Regions from separate parts of the Bradyrhizobium sp. 160 genome, predicted to be linked through region 1. Evidence: predicted binding sites of a transcription regulator. Region 1 holds the regulator's gene; each other region holds the start of a gene.
The links. The regulator PhoB, encoded in region 1, activates phosphate uptake and scavenging genes when phosphate is short. The targets are predictions, from matches to a motif close to TGTCATNNANCTGTCAT.
Positions count from the first base shown of each region.

Region 1 (4,423 bases):
GCCAGCGTGCGGCCGTGGAAGGCGCCTTCGAAGGTGATCATGCGATAGCGATCGGGATGGCCCTTGGCGGCGTGATAGCGCCGCACGACCTTGATCACGCATTCCAACGCTTCGGCGCCGGAATTGCAGAAGAACACGAAGTCCGCGAAACTTTCGTTGCACAGACGCGTTGCAAGCCGTTCGCCATCGGGACTCTGGAACAGGTTCGACATGTGCCAGAGCCTGGTCGCCTGCTCCTGCAACGCCTTGACCAATGCGGGATGGGCGTGGCCGAGCGCGTTCACCGCGACGCCCGAGGTGAAATCGAGATAGCGATCGCCATTGGTCGCGATCAGCCAGCAGCCTTCGCCGCGCTCGAAGCCAAGGTCCGCCCTGGCGAAAACGGGAAGCAGATGCGGCGCGGCGCTGTTGGTCATGACCATCACTTGGATGTTGCATTTGGACGTTGAGACCTGCCTGGCATGCCTTGCGCAGCGCACCATTGACCGGTCCGGAAAACGAAACGTGCCGCCTTTTAAGGGCGGCACGCGTCACCATCTTATGCCTGGCAAGACGGGTGTCAATGCCGCCCGGAAAGCCTCGCGAAACGCCGAATCCGTAGTCTTGCGGTGCCGATCTTGCAGGGTTTTCACCACGGAACATGTGGAAGCGAGTCGGCGGACTCTTGCGCGGGAGTCACGCCATATTGTAGCGTTTGGACTGTCAGATACGACATCTCGTGCAGCGGTTCTGATCCCAAGAGTCCTCATGTACCGGCGTAAACGTTCGGGCGTCAGTCACGCGCCCGGCGAGCCTTAAGGGATTCTGACGGCACGGGTTTTTCAAGGCTTAAGCATTCGCTGTGAGGCCCCAGGATGGCGGCGCGCAACGAGGGAAAGGGTGCAATGACGGTTTTGACCTGGTCCGATGATCGCGTCGAGCAGCTGAAGAAGCTCTGGGAGGCCGGACTTTCGGCCAGCCAGATCGCGGCCGAGCTCGGCAATGTGACCCGCAATGCCGTGATCGGCAAAGTGCACAGGCTTGGCCTGTCGGGCCGCGCCAAGAGCCCTTCATCGGCAGCGCCGCGGCCGCGCAAGGCGCGGCCCGCGCAGCATATGATGCGGGTGACCCGGCCGATCTCGCGCGGCAACACCGCGCTGGCGCAGGCCTTCGAGGTCGAGGTGGAGGCCGAACCGGTCACCTACGACAACGTGGTGCCGATGAGCCAGCGGCTGTCGCTGCTGGAATTGAACGAGGCGACGTGCCACTGGCCGGTCGGCGATCCCTCCAGCCCGGACTTCTTCTTCTGTGGCGGCAAGGCGCTGTCAGGCCTGCCCTACTGCGCCCAGCACTCGCGCGTCGCCTATCAGCCGGCAGCGGATCGCCGGCGGGCGGCACCGAAGCCGAGCACGCGGTGATTATTTCCTGAGATCGAGCCGGCAGCCGTCACGCGGTGACGGCGCAACAAACCCGATGTCGTCCCGGACAAGCGTAGCGCCGATCCGGGACCGATAGCCACCGCAAGCCGTGGTTACGGGGCCTCGGAGTTACCTTTTTCGCGCAACAATGGGCCCGGGTCCCGGATCGGCGCTTCGCTCCGGACAACGCTGCGCGTTGCCGGAGCTACGCTTGTCCGGGACGACGGCCGAGATTGTTGACGCAGCTGGGCCTACGTCTGCTCCGCCTTTGCAAACCGATCATCCAGCGCATAACCCGCGCCGCGGACGGTACGGATCGGGTCCTGCTCGCGGCCGAGATTGAGCAGCTTGCGCAGGCGGCCGATATGGACGTCGACGGTGCGCTCGTCGATGTAGATGTCGCGGCCCCAGACGCTGTCGAGCAGCTGCTCGCGCGAGAACACGCGACCGGGATGCTCCAGGAAAAACTCCAGCAGGCGATATTCGGTCGGGCCGAGATCGATCGGCCGGCCCGAACGCGCGACGCGGCGCTTGTCGCGATCGAGCTCGATGTCGCCATAGGCGAGCACGGTGGCGAGCCGCTCGGGGCTTGCGCGCCGCAGAAGGCCCTTCACGCGCGCGAGCAGCTCCGGCACCGAGAACGGCTTGACGATGTAGTCGTCGGCGCCGGTCGCAAGACCCCGCACCCGCTCGCTCTCCTCGCCGCGCGCGGTCAGCATGATGATCGGGAGCTGCTTGGTCTCGGGACGGGTGCGCAGCCGCCGGCACAGCTCGATGCCGGACAGTCCCGGCAGCATCCAGTCGAGCACGATCAGATCGGGGATGTGTTCCTTAAGGCGGGTGTCGGCGTCGTCGCCGCGCATCACCGTCTCCACGTCATAGCCGTCGCCTTCGAGGTTGTAACGCAGAAGCTCGGTGAGAGCTTCCTCGTCCTCAACCACCATAATGCGTGCGCCCATGTTGTCGTCGCTCCCTAGGTATTCGGTACCGTCGTGGCGAAGGTCGTCATGTCGCCCTTCGGCCGCTTGTCGGTGATCGCCTGCCCCTCGATCATGTAGAACACGGTCTCGGCGATGTTGGTGGCGTGATCACCGATCCGCTCGATGTTCTTGGCGCAGAACATCAGATGGATGCAGAACGAGATGTTGCGCGGATCCTCCATCATATAAGTGAGGAGCTCGCGAAACAGAGAGGTGCAGATGGCGTCCACTTCCTCGTCGCCCTTCCACACTGCCATCGCCGCCGGCAAATCGTGCGCGGCATAGGCATCAAGCACCGACTTGACCTGCTGCTGCACGAGGTCGGTCATGTGCTCCAGGCCGCGGAACAGTTTCAGCGGATGGAAGTCTGTCTCCAGCGCCGCAACGCGCTTGCCCATGTTCTTGGCGAGGTCGCCGATGCGCTCAAGATCGGTGGCAACGCGCATGGCGCCGACGATCTCGCGCAAATCCACCGCCATCGGCTGGCGGCGGGCGATGGTGAGCACGGCGCGCTCCTCGATGCGCTTCTGAAGCGCGTCGAGCTCGGCATCGGTGGTGACGACGCGCTGGCCGAGCGCGACGTCGCGGCGGATCAGCGCGTCGACGGAATCGACGATCATGCGCTCGGCGATGCCGCCCATCTCGGCGACGAGGCGAGTGAGCTCCTGGAGGTCGGTATCGAAGGCCTTTGCGGTATGTTCAGTACCCATGTCCCGTCTCCTCAGCCGAACCGGCCGGTGATGTAATCCTGCGTACGCCGATCGCTCGGCGACGTGAAGATCTTGCTGGTGTCATCGAACTCGATCAGCTCGCCGAGATACATGAAGGCGGTTTTATCAGAGACGCGCGCCGCCTGCTGCATATTGTGGGTGACGATCGCGATCGTGTAGTTCTCGGACAATTCCTGGATCAGCTCCTCGACCTTGGCGGTCGAGATCGGGTCGAGCGCCGAGCAGGGCTCATCGAACAAGATCACTTCGGGCCGTACCGCGACCGTGCGGGCAATGCAGAGGCGCTGCTGCTGGCCGCCGGAGAGCGACAGGCCGGACGCGTTGAGCTTGTCCTTGACCTCGTTCCACAGCGCGCCGCCGCGCAGCGCCTTCTCGACGCGGTCGTCCATCTCGGACTTCGAGATCTTCTCATAGAGGCGGATGCCGAAGGCGATGTTCTCGTAGATCGTCATCGGGAACGGCGTCGGTTTCTGGAACACCATGCCGACCCGGGCGCGCAGCAGGTTGAGGTCCAGCTTGGGATCAAGGATGTTGGTCTGGTCGAGCAACAGCTGGCCGGTGGCGCGCTGGCCTGGATAGAGATCGTACATCCGGTTGAAGATGCGCAGCAGGGTCGACTTGCCGCAGCCCGACGGGCCGATGAAGGCCGTGACGCGGTTGGTGCCGAGGGCCAGATTGATGTTCTTCAGCGCGTGGTGCTCACCGTAGTAGAAATTGAGGTTGCGCGCGGTCACCTTGGCAGGCGCCTCGGGTAGCGGCTGTGAGCCGGGATGAACGGTCGGCGCACTTACGGAAACAGACATTTCACTCATTTTGCAGTCCTCTCGGCGCCAAGGATGCGCGCGCCAATGTTCAGGGCAAGCACGGTCAGGGTAATGAGCAGCGCCCCACTCCAGGCGAGCTGCTTCCAATAGGCGTAGGGGCTCTGCACGAAGTTGTTGATGGTGACAGGCAGGTTGGCCATCGTCTTGTCGAGACCGAGGCTGAAGAACTGGTTCGATAGCGCCGTGAACAGCAGCGGCGCGGTCTCGCCGGCGACGCGCGCAGTCGCCAGCAGCACGCCCGTGATCAGGCCGGAGCGCGCGGCACGATAGGCGATCCGTTTGATCACCAGCGAACGCGGCAGGCCGAGCGCGCTGGCGGCTTCACGCAGCGGGTTCGGCACCAGCAGCAACATGTCTTCGGTCGTGCGCACCACGACCGGGATCACGATCACGGCGAGCGCCAGCGCGCCGGCGATCGCCGAGAAGCCGCGCATCGGCACCACCACCGCGCCGTAGATGAACAGGCCGATGATGATCGAAGGCGCCGAGAG
Region 1 is NZ_JADPKD010000028.1:444,687-449,109, reverse strand. It holds gene IVA98_RS11665 (aspartate aminotransferase family protein) at 1-416, opposite strand, end outside; gene IVA98_RS11660 (GcrA family cell cycle regulator) at 885-1,397, shown strand; gene phoB (phosphate regulon transcriptional regulator PhoB) at 1,649-2,356, opposite strand; gene phoU (phosphate signaling complex protein PhoU) at 2,371-3,087, opposite strand; gene pstB (phosphate ABC transporter ATP-binding protein PstB) at 3,099-3,920, opposite strand; gene pstA (phosphate ABC transporter permease PstA) at 3,917-4,423, opposite strand, start outside.

Region 2 (4,423 bases), 340 kb from region 1:
CTGAGGCGCTGGTCGAGAAGGCGCACCAGGTGTGCCCGTACTCCAACGCCACGCGCGGCAATGTCGACGTTCGCCTGACGGTCGTCTGACCGCAATTGCGGATTGGCTGGCCCGAGATCCCCCTCGGGCTGGCTGCTTTCCATTGGTTTGCCGTTCCGCGGGATTGCGCTGCGGCGGCGCATACGGCCCCACGGGCGGAGCCATTGCTGGGATGCACGAACCTCGCTAGGCCTGTGATCAAGCATCGACACAGGGGAAGCGAAGGCATGAATTCTGAAGCCGCGGGTTCTGAAGCCGGTCTGGGTGCCATGAGTGGATTGCGCGTCATCGATCTCACGCGCGTGCTCGGCGGTCCCTACTGCACCCAGATCCTCGCCGACCACGGCGCCGACGTGATCAAGGTCGAGCCGCCGGCGGGCGACGAGGTGCGCGAATGGGGCCCTCCCTTCCATGAGGAGGATGCGGCCTATTTCGTCGGCATCAACCGCAACAAGCGCTCGATCGGCCTCGACCTCGCCTCCGAAGGGGGCCGCGCCGTGCTGCTGAAGATGCTGGAGACGGCCGACGTCCTGATCGAGAACTTCAAGCCGGGCACATTGGAGAAATGGGGCATCGGCAACGAGGTGCTGCGCGCAAAATTCCCGCGCCTCGTGCACTGCCGGATCTGCGGCTTCGGCGCCGACGGTCCGCGCGGCGGCAATCCCGGCTATGACGCCATCATCCAGGCCATGACCGGCATGATCGCGGCGACCGGCTCTCCGGAGAGCGGCCCGATGCGGATCGGCGTGCCGCTGGTCGACATCACCACTGGCCTGTACGCGGCGATCGGCATCCTGATGGCGCTATCGGAGCGCCAGCGCTCCGGCAAGGGCCAGTTCCTGGAGACGACGCTGTACGAGACCGGCCTTGCCATCATGCATCCGCACACCGCCAATTATTTCATGCATGGCAAGCCACCTGCGCTCACCGGCAACGAGCATCCCAACCTCGTGCCTTACGCGATCTTCCCGACGAAAACCGACAACATCTTCATCGGCGTCGGCAATGACGGCACTTTCCGCAAGCTCGCCAAGGAGATCGGCAAGCCCGAGCTCGGCACCGATCCGCGCTTTGCCCGCAACAAGGACCGCATCGCCAATCGCGAGGCGCTGCGCGCCGAGCTCGCCGCGGTGTTCAGCCAGCACGAGGCCGAACCGCTGTGCAACCGCCTGCTCGCGGCGGGCCTGCCCGCTGGCCCGGTGCAGAAAATCGACCAGGCACTCACGAATCCCCACACGATCGCGCGCGGCGATATCATCGAGAAGGATTGGTACAAGGGCGTCGCCTCGCCGATCCGGCTCGACCGCAGCAAGCCGAGCCTGCGCCGCCTGCCGCCGAAATTCAGCCAGCACGCGGCGGAGGTGCTGGGCGAGTTCGGCTACTCCAGGGCGGAGATCGACGCGATGGTCGAAAAGGGCGTGGTCTGCGGCCCCGAGCGCAAGCGCTGAGGCCTCGTGAAATAGACCTCAGCGTTGCCGCAACGGCGGTGCGCACCCTCCCCGCTTGCAAGCGGGAGAGGTGTTCGAGACCGCCGCCTGATAGACAACTCACGTCATCCAATGCCGCACTGCGGCGCGAGCACGCGTGTGCAGCGCGAACGCACGGCGCGGTCTCCCGCACGCCTTCGCCTATTTTCCGGCTTCCCTTTTCCAGCGCTTGCCGCTTTCGTTTCGGCCGCTTACACAGTCATGTGAACGTCATATGGCACTGCTAGCGCAAGCGCTTCTTTATTGACGGGCAAGGGAGGTTTTCTTGATGGCTCTTCGACATTTTGGTGCGGCTGCGGCTGTCGCGGCCACGGTTGGCATGATGGCCTCGCCGGCCCTGGCCGTGACCGAGATCCAGTGGTGGCACGCGATGACCGGCGCCAACAACGACGTCATCGTCAAGCTCGCCACCGACTTCAACGCGTCGCAGAGCGACTACAAGGTGATCCCGACCTACAAGGGCAACTACCCCGACACGATGAACGCAGGCATCGCGGCCTTCCGCGCCGGCAATGCGCCGCACATCATGCAGGTGTTCGAGGTCGGCACCGCCACCATGATGGCGGCGACCGGCGCGGTGAAGCCGGTCTACAAGCTGATGGCCGAGACCGGCGAGAAGTTCGATCCCAAGGCCTACCTGCCCGCGATCACCGGCTATTACTCGACCTCGAAGGGCGAGATGCTGTCCTTCCCGTTCAACTCGTCGTCGACGGTGATGTGGGTCAACCTCGACGAGCTGAAGAAGGCGAACGTCGCAATCCCGAAGACCTGGCCTGAAGTGTTCGACGCCGCCAAGAAGCTGCACGACAACGGCCACCCCACCTGCGGCTTCTCCAATTCCTGGGTCACCTGGGTCAATCTCGAACAGCTCTCCGCCTGGCACAACGTGCCGCTATCGACCAAGGCCAATGGCCTCGACGGCTTCGACACCGTGCTTGAATTCAACGGCCCGCTTCAGGTCAAGCACCTCGAGAAGCTGGTCGAGCTCCAGAAGGACAAGACTTACGATTATGCCGGCCGCACCAACACCGGCGAAGGCCGCTTCACGTCGGGTGAATGCCCGCTCTATCTGACCTCCTCGGCGTTCTTCGGCAACGTCAAGGCGCAGGCCAAGTTCGCCTTCACCGCCGTGCCGATGCCCTATTATCCCGACGTGAAGGGCGCACCGCAAAATTCGATCATCGGCGGCGCCTCGCTCTGGGTGATGGGCGGCAAGTCGGCCGACGAGTACAAGGGCGTCGCGAAGTTCCTGGGCTTCCTCTCCGACACCGACCGCCAGGTCTATATCCACAAGGCCTCCGGCTATCTGCCGATCACCAAAGCGGCCTATGAGAAGGCCAAGGCGGAAGGCTTCTACAAGGATCAGCCCTATCTCGAGACCCCGCTGCTCGAGCTGACCAACAAGGAGCCGACCGAGAATTCCCGCGGCCTGCGCCTTGGCAACATGGTGCAGCTCCGTGACGTCTGGTCGGAAGAGATCGAGCAGGCGCTCGCCGGCAAGAAGACCGCCAAGCAGGCGCTCGATGCCGCCGTCGAACGCGGCAACACGATGCTGCGGCAGTTCGAAAAGACCGCCGTGAAGTGAAGGCGATCGGCGGCAGGCCGGTTACCCGGCCTGCCGCTCCTGCGCGCATCATGCAAAAACAAGCCATTTTCCAATCGAAGCTATTGCCCTACGCGCTGGTTGCGCCGCAGCTCGCGATCGTCCTGATTTTCTTCTACTGGCCGGCGTTGCAGGCAGTGATCCAGTCCTTCCTGCTCCAGGACGCCTTCGGTCTTTCGACGAGCTTCGTCTGGTTCGACAACTATCTCGAGCTTCTGCAGGACCGCGCCTATTTCGAAGCGATCGTGCGGACCTTCTTCTTCTCGTTCGCCATCGCGGTCTCGTCGCTCTCGTTTGCGCTGCTCCTTGCCGTGATGGCGGACAAGCCGCTGCGCGGCTCGATGCTCTACCGCACGCTGCTGATCTGGCCCTATGCGGTGGCGCCGCCGGTCGTCGGCGTGCTCTGGATTTTCATGCTGCATCCCTCGCTGGGCGTGCTCTCGCGCTATTTGCGCGTCCTCGGCATCGACTGGAATCCGCTGCTCGACGGCGACCAGGCAGCAACGCTGATCATCCTCGCCGCCGCCTGGAAGCAGATCTCCTATAATTTCCTGTTCTTCCTCGCGGGCCTGCAGAGCATCCCGCGAAGCGTGCTGGAGGCCGCCGCGATCGACGGCGCGCGCCCGATGCGCAGGTTCTGGACCGTGACCTTCCCGCTGCTGTCGCCGACCATCTTCTTCCTTTTGGTCGTCAACATCGTCTACGCCTTCTTCGACACGTTCGGCATCATCGACACCATGACCCGCGGCGGTCCCGGCAAGTCGACGGAGACGCTGGTCTACAAGGTTTATTCCGACGGCCTGCTCGGCGGCAATCTCGGCAGCTCCGCGGCGCAATCGGTGATCCTGATGATCATGGTGATCGTGCTGACGGGAATCCAGTTCCGCTTCGTCGAACGCAAGGTGACCTACTGATGGTCGAGGAAGAAGGCTTTCGGCGCTACGTCGCTCATATCATCCTCTGGATCGGGATCGCGATCGTCGCCTTCCCCGTCTACATCGCGATCGTCGCCTCGACCCAGGACAACGCGCTGATCGCGAACGGACAGATGTCGCTGCTGCCCGGCGGTCAGTTCTTCAAAACTTACTACCAGACGATCTTCATCGGCACGAGCGGCTCGACTCGCGAACCGGTCGGCAACATGATGCTGAACTCGCTGGTGATGGCGCTCTTGATCGCGGTCGGCAAGATCGCGATCTCGATCATCTCGGCCTATGCGATCGTGTATTTCCGCTTTCCGTTCCGGATGCCGATCTTCTGGCTGATCTTCATCACCCTGATGCTGCCGGTCGAG
Region 2 is NZ_JADPKD010000028.1:101,839-106,261, reverse strand. It holds gene IVA98_RS10140 (organic hydroperoxide resistance protein) at 1-89, shown strand, start outside; gene IVA98_RS10135 (CaiB/BaiF CoA transferase family protein) at 267-1,487, shown strand; gene ugpB (sn-glycerol-3-phosphate ABC transporter substrate-binding protein UgpB) at 1,795-3,111, shown strand; gene ugpA (sn-glycerol-3-phosphate ABC transporter permease UgpA) at 3,162-4,043, shown strand; gene ugpE (sn-glycerol-3-phosphate ABC transporter permease UgpE) at 4,043-4,423, shown strand, end outside.
Region 2: ugpB (sn-glycerol-3-phosphate ABC transporter substrate-binding protein UgpB) is a predicted target of PhoB. The motif match lies at 1,724-1,740, and genes of this name have one in related genera.

Region 3 (4,423 bases), on a different contig from region 1:
ACTAGCGGCAGATAGGGACCGTCGATCGTGTCCATCACGGCATCGCTCTTCACCGGCTCGAAATTGATGGCGTCGATCACATAATACGTTGCGTACAGCCGCGGATCGTAAGCGTCGAGCTTCTTGCCGAGGGCGCCCTCGTCGAGGCCGGGCTCAAGCAGGTTCGGCGCGAATTCCGGTTGGTGATCGCCGTAGCGCACGATCAGGAAAGGCTCGCCGGGAAAGTTCTTCTTCAGACCGGCGACGAAAGCTTTGTACTGCTCGGCGCTCATCACCTGGCGGCGCAGATATTCGTCGATGGACGGCAAGTTGCCCGGCGCGCGCCACTTCGGCAGCAGATCAGGGCGGAAGCGCGTTTCCCAGGGGAAATGATTGGCGCCGAGATAGATGAAGGTGAACAGCGGCTTGTTCGGCGGCTGTTGCCCTATCAGCTGAAGCGCCTTGTCGTAGAAGAAGGAGTCCGGCTCGACGTCCTTGGCGCCCAGATCCTCCGAATCGAGGAAACGTTCGATGCCGGTCGTCATCTGGAAGCTGCGCGCGCCCATGAAGCCGCCATGGGCGGGGTAAAGCGACAGGGTGTCGTAGCCGCAACGGCGCAGTGCCAATGGCAGGCCGCGTTCGACGCGGTTCGAGGCGATGCGCGTCACGAAATAGGCGAAGCGGCCGAACGAGCGCGACGAGAGCCCCGCAAGCACGTTGTACTCGGTGAACCAGCTCGGCCCGCCATTGCTCTCGGCCAGGAACGTGCGCTGCTTGCCGTCCCAGGACCTGAAATGGTCGCCGTAACGCGGCGGCACCTTGATGCCCTGGGCGGCGCGGATGTCGAAGCTCGATTCATCATGGATCATGATGATATTGGGGCGGCGGCCCGCAGGATGGCAGGCGTCCACCAGCGGCACGTTGAGCCGCTCGTTGGTGGAGGCTGCGGATTCCATGAAACCGTACTGCACGAAGTCGGCGACCGCTGTGACGCCGGAGCGGAAGAATTTCGAGAGATAGCCGTCGTCGTAATAGCCGCGCCAGGCCTGGTCAGGATGATAAAGCGAATAGCCGACCAGTGCGGCAACACAGGCGAGCTTGCAGGCGAGCGCCGGCAGCCGGCGGATGCGGAACGGATCAAGCCACCACAGCGCATACATCAGCGGCAGCGTGACGAGGCCGGCCAGGATCACCGACCAGCGCAGATTCGGGAAGATCGTGAACAGGAACGCGACGCTGTCGCGGTCGATCATCATCAAATCGATGAAGTTGACCGTCATCTGCACGACTTCGTGCTTCAGCCGCGACAGCAGCACCAGCACGACGACCATGGTCAGCGACAGTGCGCCCGACAGCGCCGGGCGCCGCAGCAGCGTGATCCAGAAGAAGTTGAGGATGCCCCAGGCCAGGGCGAAGGAGAGGCGCGAGCCGAAATCGGTCTCGGTCTCGTACATCAGCGCCAGCGCTGCGAAATGTGGCGCCGTGACCGCGAGCAGCCGCCAGATGCCGAGCGCGGCGACGCTCGCAAGCACGGCGGTGGTGGCAGAAGGACCTGGATTGGGCGCGGACGCCATCGACGACACGCAACTTCTGGTCCGGCGCGGTGATGCCAAGCCGCTTGGCCGGCATCGAGACGGCTGGCGGCGCCCGGCGCAGCCGGAAGCCTGCGCCGTGTCATAAAACTGTAACGGAACGGTCAAGGTCAGGCAACGCGTTCGGCGATCCGACATCGCTTATTGTTAGCGAAAGACGGTGGGCCGCAGCGGGCAGGCAGCTGCTCAATGTCAGGGCTGGGCGATCCCAGCGATGAACAGGTCGATCACCCCCTCCGCCATCCGCTCGATCTCGTCGTCCTCGATTCCCCAGCGCGGAAAGTGGCCATCGAGATTCATCCGGGCAAAACCGTAGACCAACGCGCGAGCGGCGATCTGGATGCGCTTCAGATCCGCCGACCTCAGCAGGCCCTGCTCGGCCGCATCAGTCAGCATCCGTTCCGACAGCGCGATCAGCTCGGCATTGTCGCGGGTCAGCTCCGCCGAGCTGCCATGGGCGAAGTAGCGTCCGGTGGAGATGATCTCGAAATGGGCCGGATTGCGCATGGCCCAGCGCAGGTAAGCGAGGCCAAAGGCGCGAAAACGCTCCAGTGGACCCTTGAGCGGCTCCTCGCCCAGCGCCGCCTCGATCTCGGCGCGGAAGCGCCGCTGCGCCTCCTCGGCCACCGCCGCCATCAAGGCATCGCGGTTCGGAAAGTGCCGGAACGGCGCGCCCGGCGACACCGCGGCCCGGCGCGCCGCCTCGCGGACGGAGACCTCGGCACCTTCCGCCGCCAATTGCAGCGCAGCGTCAATCAGCACACGGCGAAGGTCGCCGTGGTGATACGGCCGGGCTTCGGGTGTTCGACGGGCACGCGGCTTGGACGTCTGACGGGCGGGCATGGCGTCTTCTAGCATCACCCGAACGTGAATGTAAGCAGCGATTACACCATTGACGATCTTGCTGCTGTATATGTAATCACTGATTACATCCAAGGAGATTCGCCATGTCACAACGTCAAAGCTGGCTCGAAGGCTGGCGGCTGCTTGCCGTCCTAACGCTCAGCCTGATCGCCCTGAGCCTGTGGATCGCCTCGATGCGGCTGTTCGAGGTTGAGGGCGTTCGCATGGTGATCCGCTTCACGGCGCGAAGTTCGCTGCTGCTGTTCTGCCTCGCCTTCAGTGCCGCGGCGCTGGCGCGGCTCTCGCCCAATGCCTGGACGCGCTGGCAGCACCGTAACCGCCGCTATCTAGGCTTGAGCTTCGCGGCCTCCCACGCCATCCACGCGGCGGCGATCGTCGCGTTCGCCAGGATGGATCCGGCCGGCTTTGCCCAGGCGACCTCCGCGGCCTCCTACATCTTCGGCGGCATCGGCTATGGCTTCATCATCGCGATGAGTGCGACCTCGTTCGACCGCACCGCCGCGCTGCTCGGACCGCGCACCTGGCGCATACTGCACGTCGCGGGCGGCTACTATCTCTGTTTCCAGTTCATGGTGTCGTTCGGCAAGCGCGTGCCGGCCATGCCGCTCTACGCCGCATTCCTCATTCCGCTGCTGATCGTGCTGACGTTGCGCATGATAGCGATGGCCCGCCACCCGCGCGGGCAAACCGTCGCCGCGGGCTGAAACGCCCAAGCTCACTGCGGCAGCAATCCGAGCCGCTTGGCGATGATGCGGTCGAGCGTCCGTCTCGGTAGCACGGCCGCAATCAGGTGGCGGAGCGGGTCCGGCGTGATCTGGTAGCGCACCTTCGGGCTTGGCGCCGTCAGCGCCTCGAACACGATCTCGGCGATGCGCTCGGCGGGCAGGCCCTTGGCGCCGATGTCCATCATGAACGCCATCACCTTGTTCAGCGCCGGCAGATAGGGCGAGTTCTGGTAGACGGAAAGGTCGATCTCTTCGGCCTTGCTCCAGATCGGCGTCTTCACCGCGCCGGGGGCGACGATGATGACGTCGATGCCGAACAGCATCAGCTCGCGGCGCAGGCTCTCCGACAGGCCCTCGATGGCGTGCTTGGAGGTGCTGTAAGGCGCCGACAGCGGATTGCCGCTCTTGCCAGCGACCGAGCTGATCATCACGATCCGGCCCTTCGGCCCCTTCAGCAAGGGGTCTGCGCCGAGCAGCGGCCCGAACGCCTGCGTCGCGATGACAGGGCCAATGACGTTGACGTCCATCTGGCGGCGGAAATCATCGGCCGACAATTCGAGCACGGGACCGGCAACCGCGATGCCGGCATTGTTGACGAGACCGGCCAGCGTCTCGCCGCCCAACGCCGCGCGAACTTTTCGCCCGGCAGCGAGGACTGCTGCCTCGTCGGTGACGTCGAACAGCAGCGGAGTGAAGTTCGCACCGAACTCGCCTTGCAGCCGGTCGGCGTCGGCCTGCTTGCGGACACTGCCGAACACGCGATAGCCGCGCCCGATCAGGAATTTTGCAACGGCCCAGCCGATGCCCGTAGACGCCCCGGTAACGACGACAGATCGCATGGTCTTTCCACCTCGGGTTGCCGTGATCATGCAGGAGGAAGGTGCCTGTGTGCAAATGGCGCCCAGCGCGCAAGTCCGCGCGGCAGGTGTCGGTTCTCAAGATGAAGCGGCGCGCGAACGTTGCGACATGAGGTCGAAGGCACCTTGAACAGGCGGATGAAGAGTCGAATCTTTCACTCTGACGACGCAGCCCTTTTCACGATCAGGGAGTTCTAGAAATTTTTGAAAAGGGACGCGAGATCAAGAATGTGGTTTAAGCGTCAGTTCTTGGCGTTCAAGCAGCGCGTCAACTCGCGAAGAATTTGAATGAAGCAACAATGCTTCGCGCGAGAAGGAGGAGAAAGATCGCGTTTGCGATCTCGCTCGAACATAGTCGCGAAGGCTTAAGATTTGTTTGGCGAGCGAAGCTTTCGCTCGCGTGTCC
Region 3 is NZ_JADPKD010000057.1:118,470-122,892, forward strand. It holds gene IVA98_RS23400 (LTA synthase family protein) at 1-1,553, opposite strand, end outside; gene IVA98_RS23405 (TetR/AcrR family transcriptional regulator) at 1,764-2,525, opposite strand; gene IVA98_RS23410 (hypothetical protein) at 2,519-3,139, shown strand; gene IVA98_RS23415 (SDR family oxidoreductase) at 3,151-3,999, opposite strand.
Region 3: IVA98_RS23400 (LTA synthase family protein) is a predicted target of PhoB. The motif match lies at 1,652-1,668, and genes of this name have one in related genera.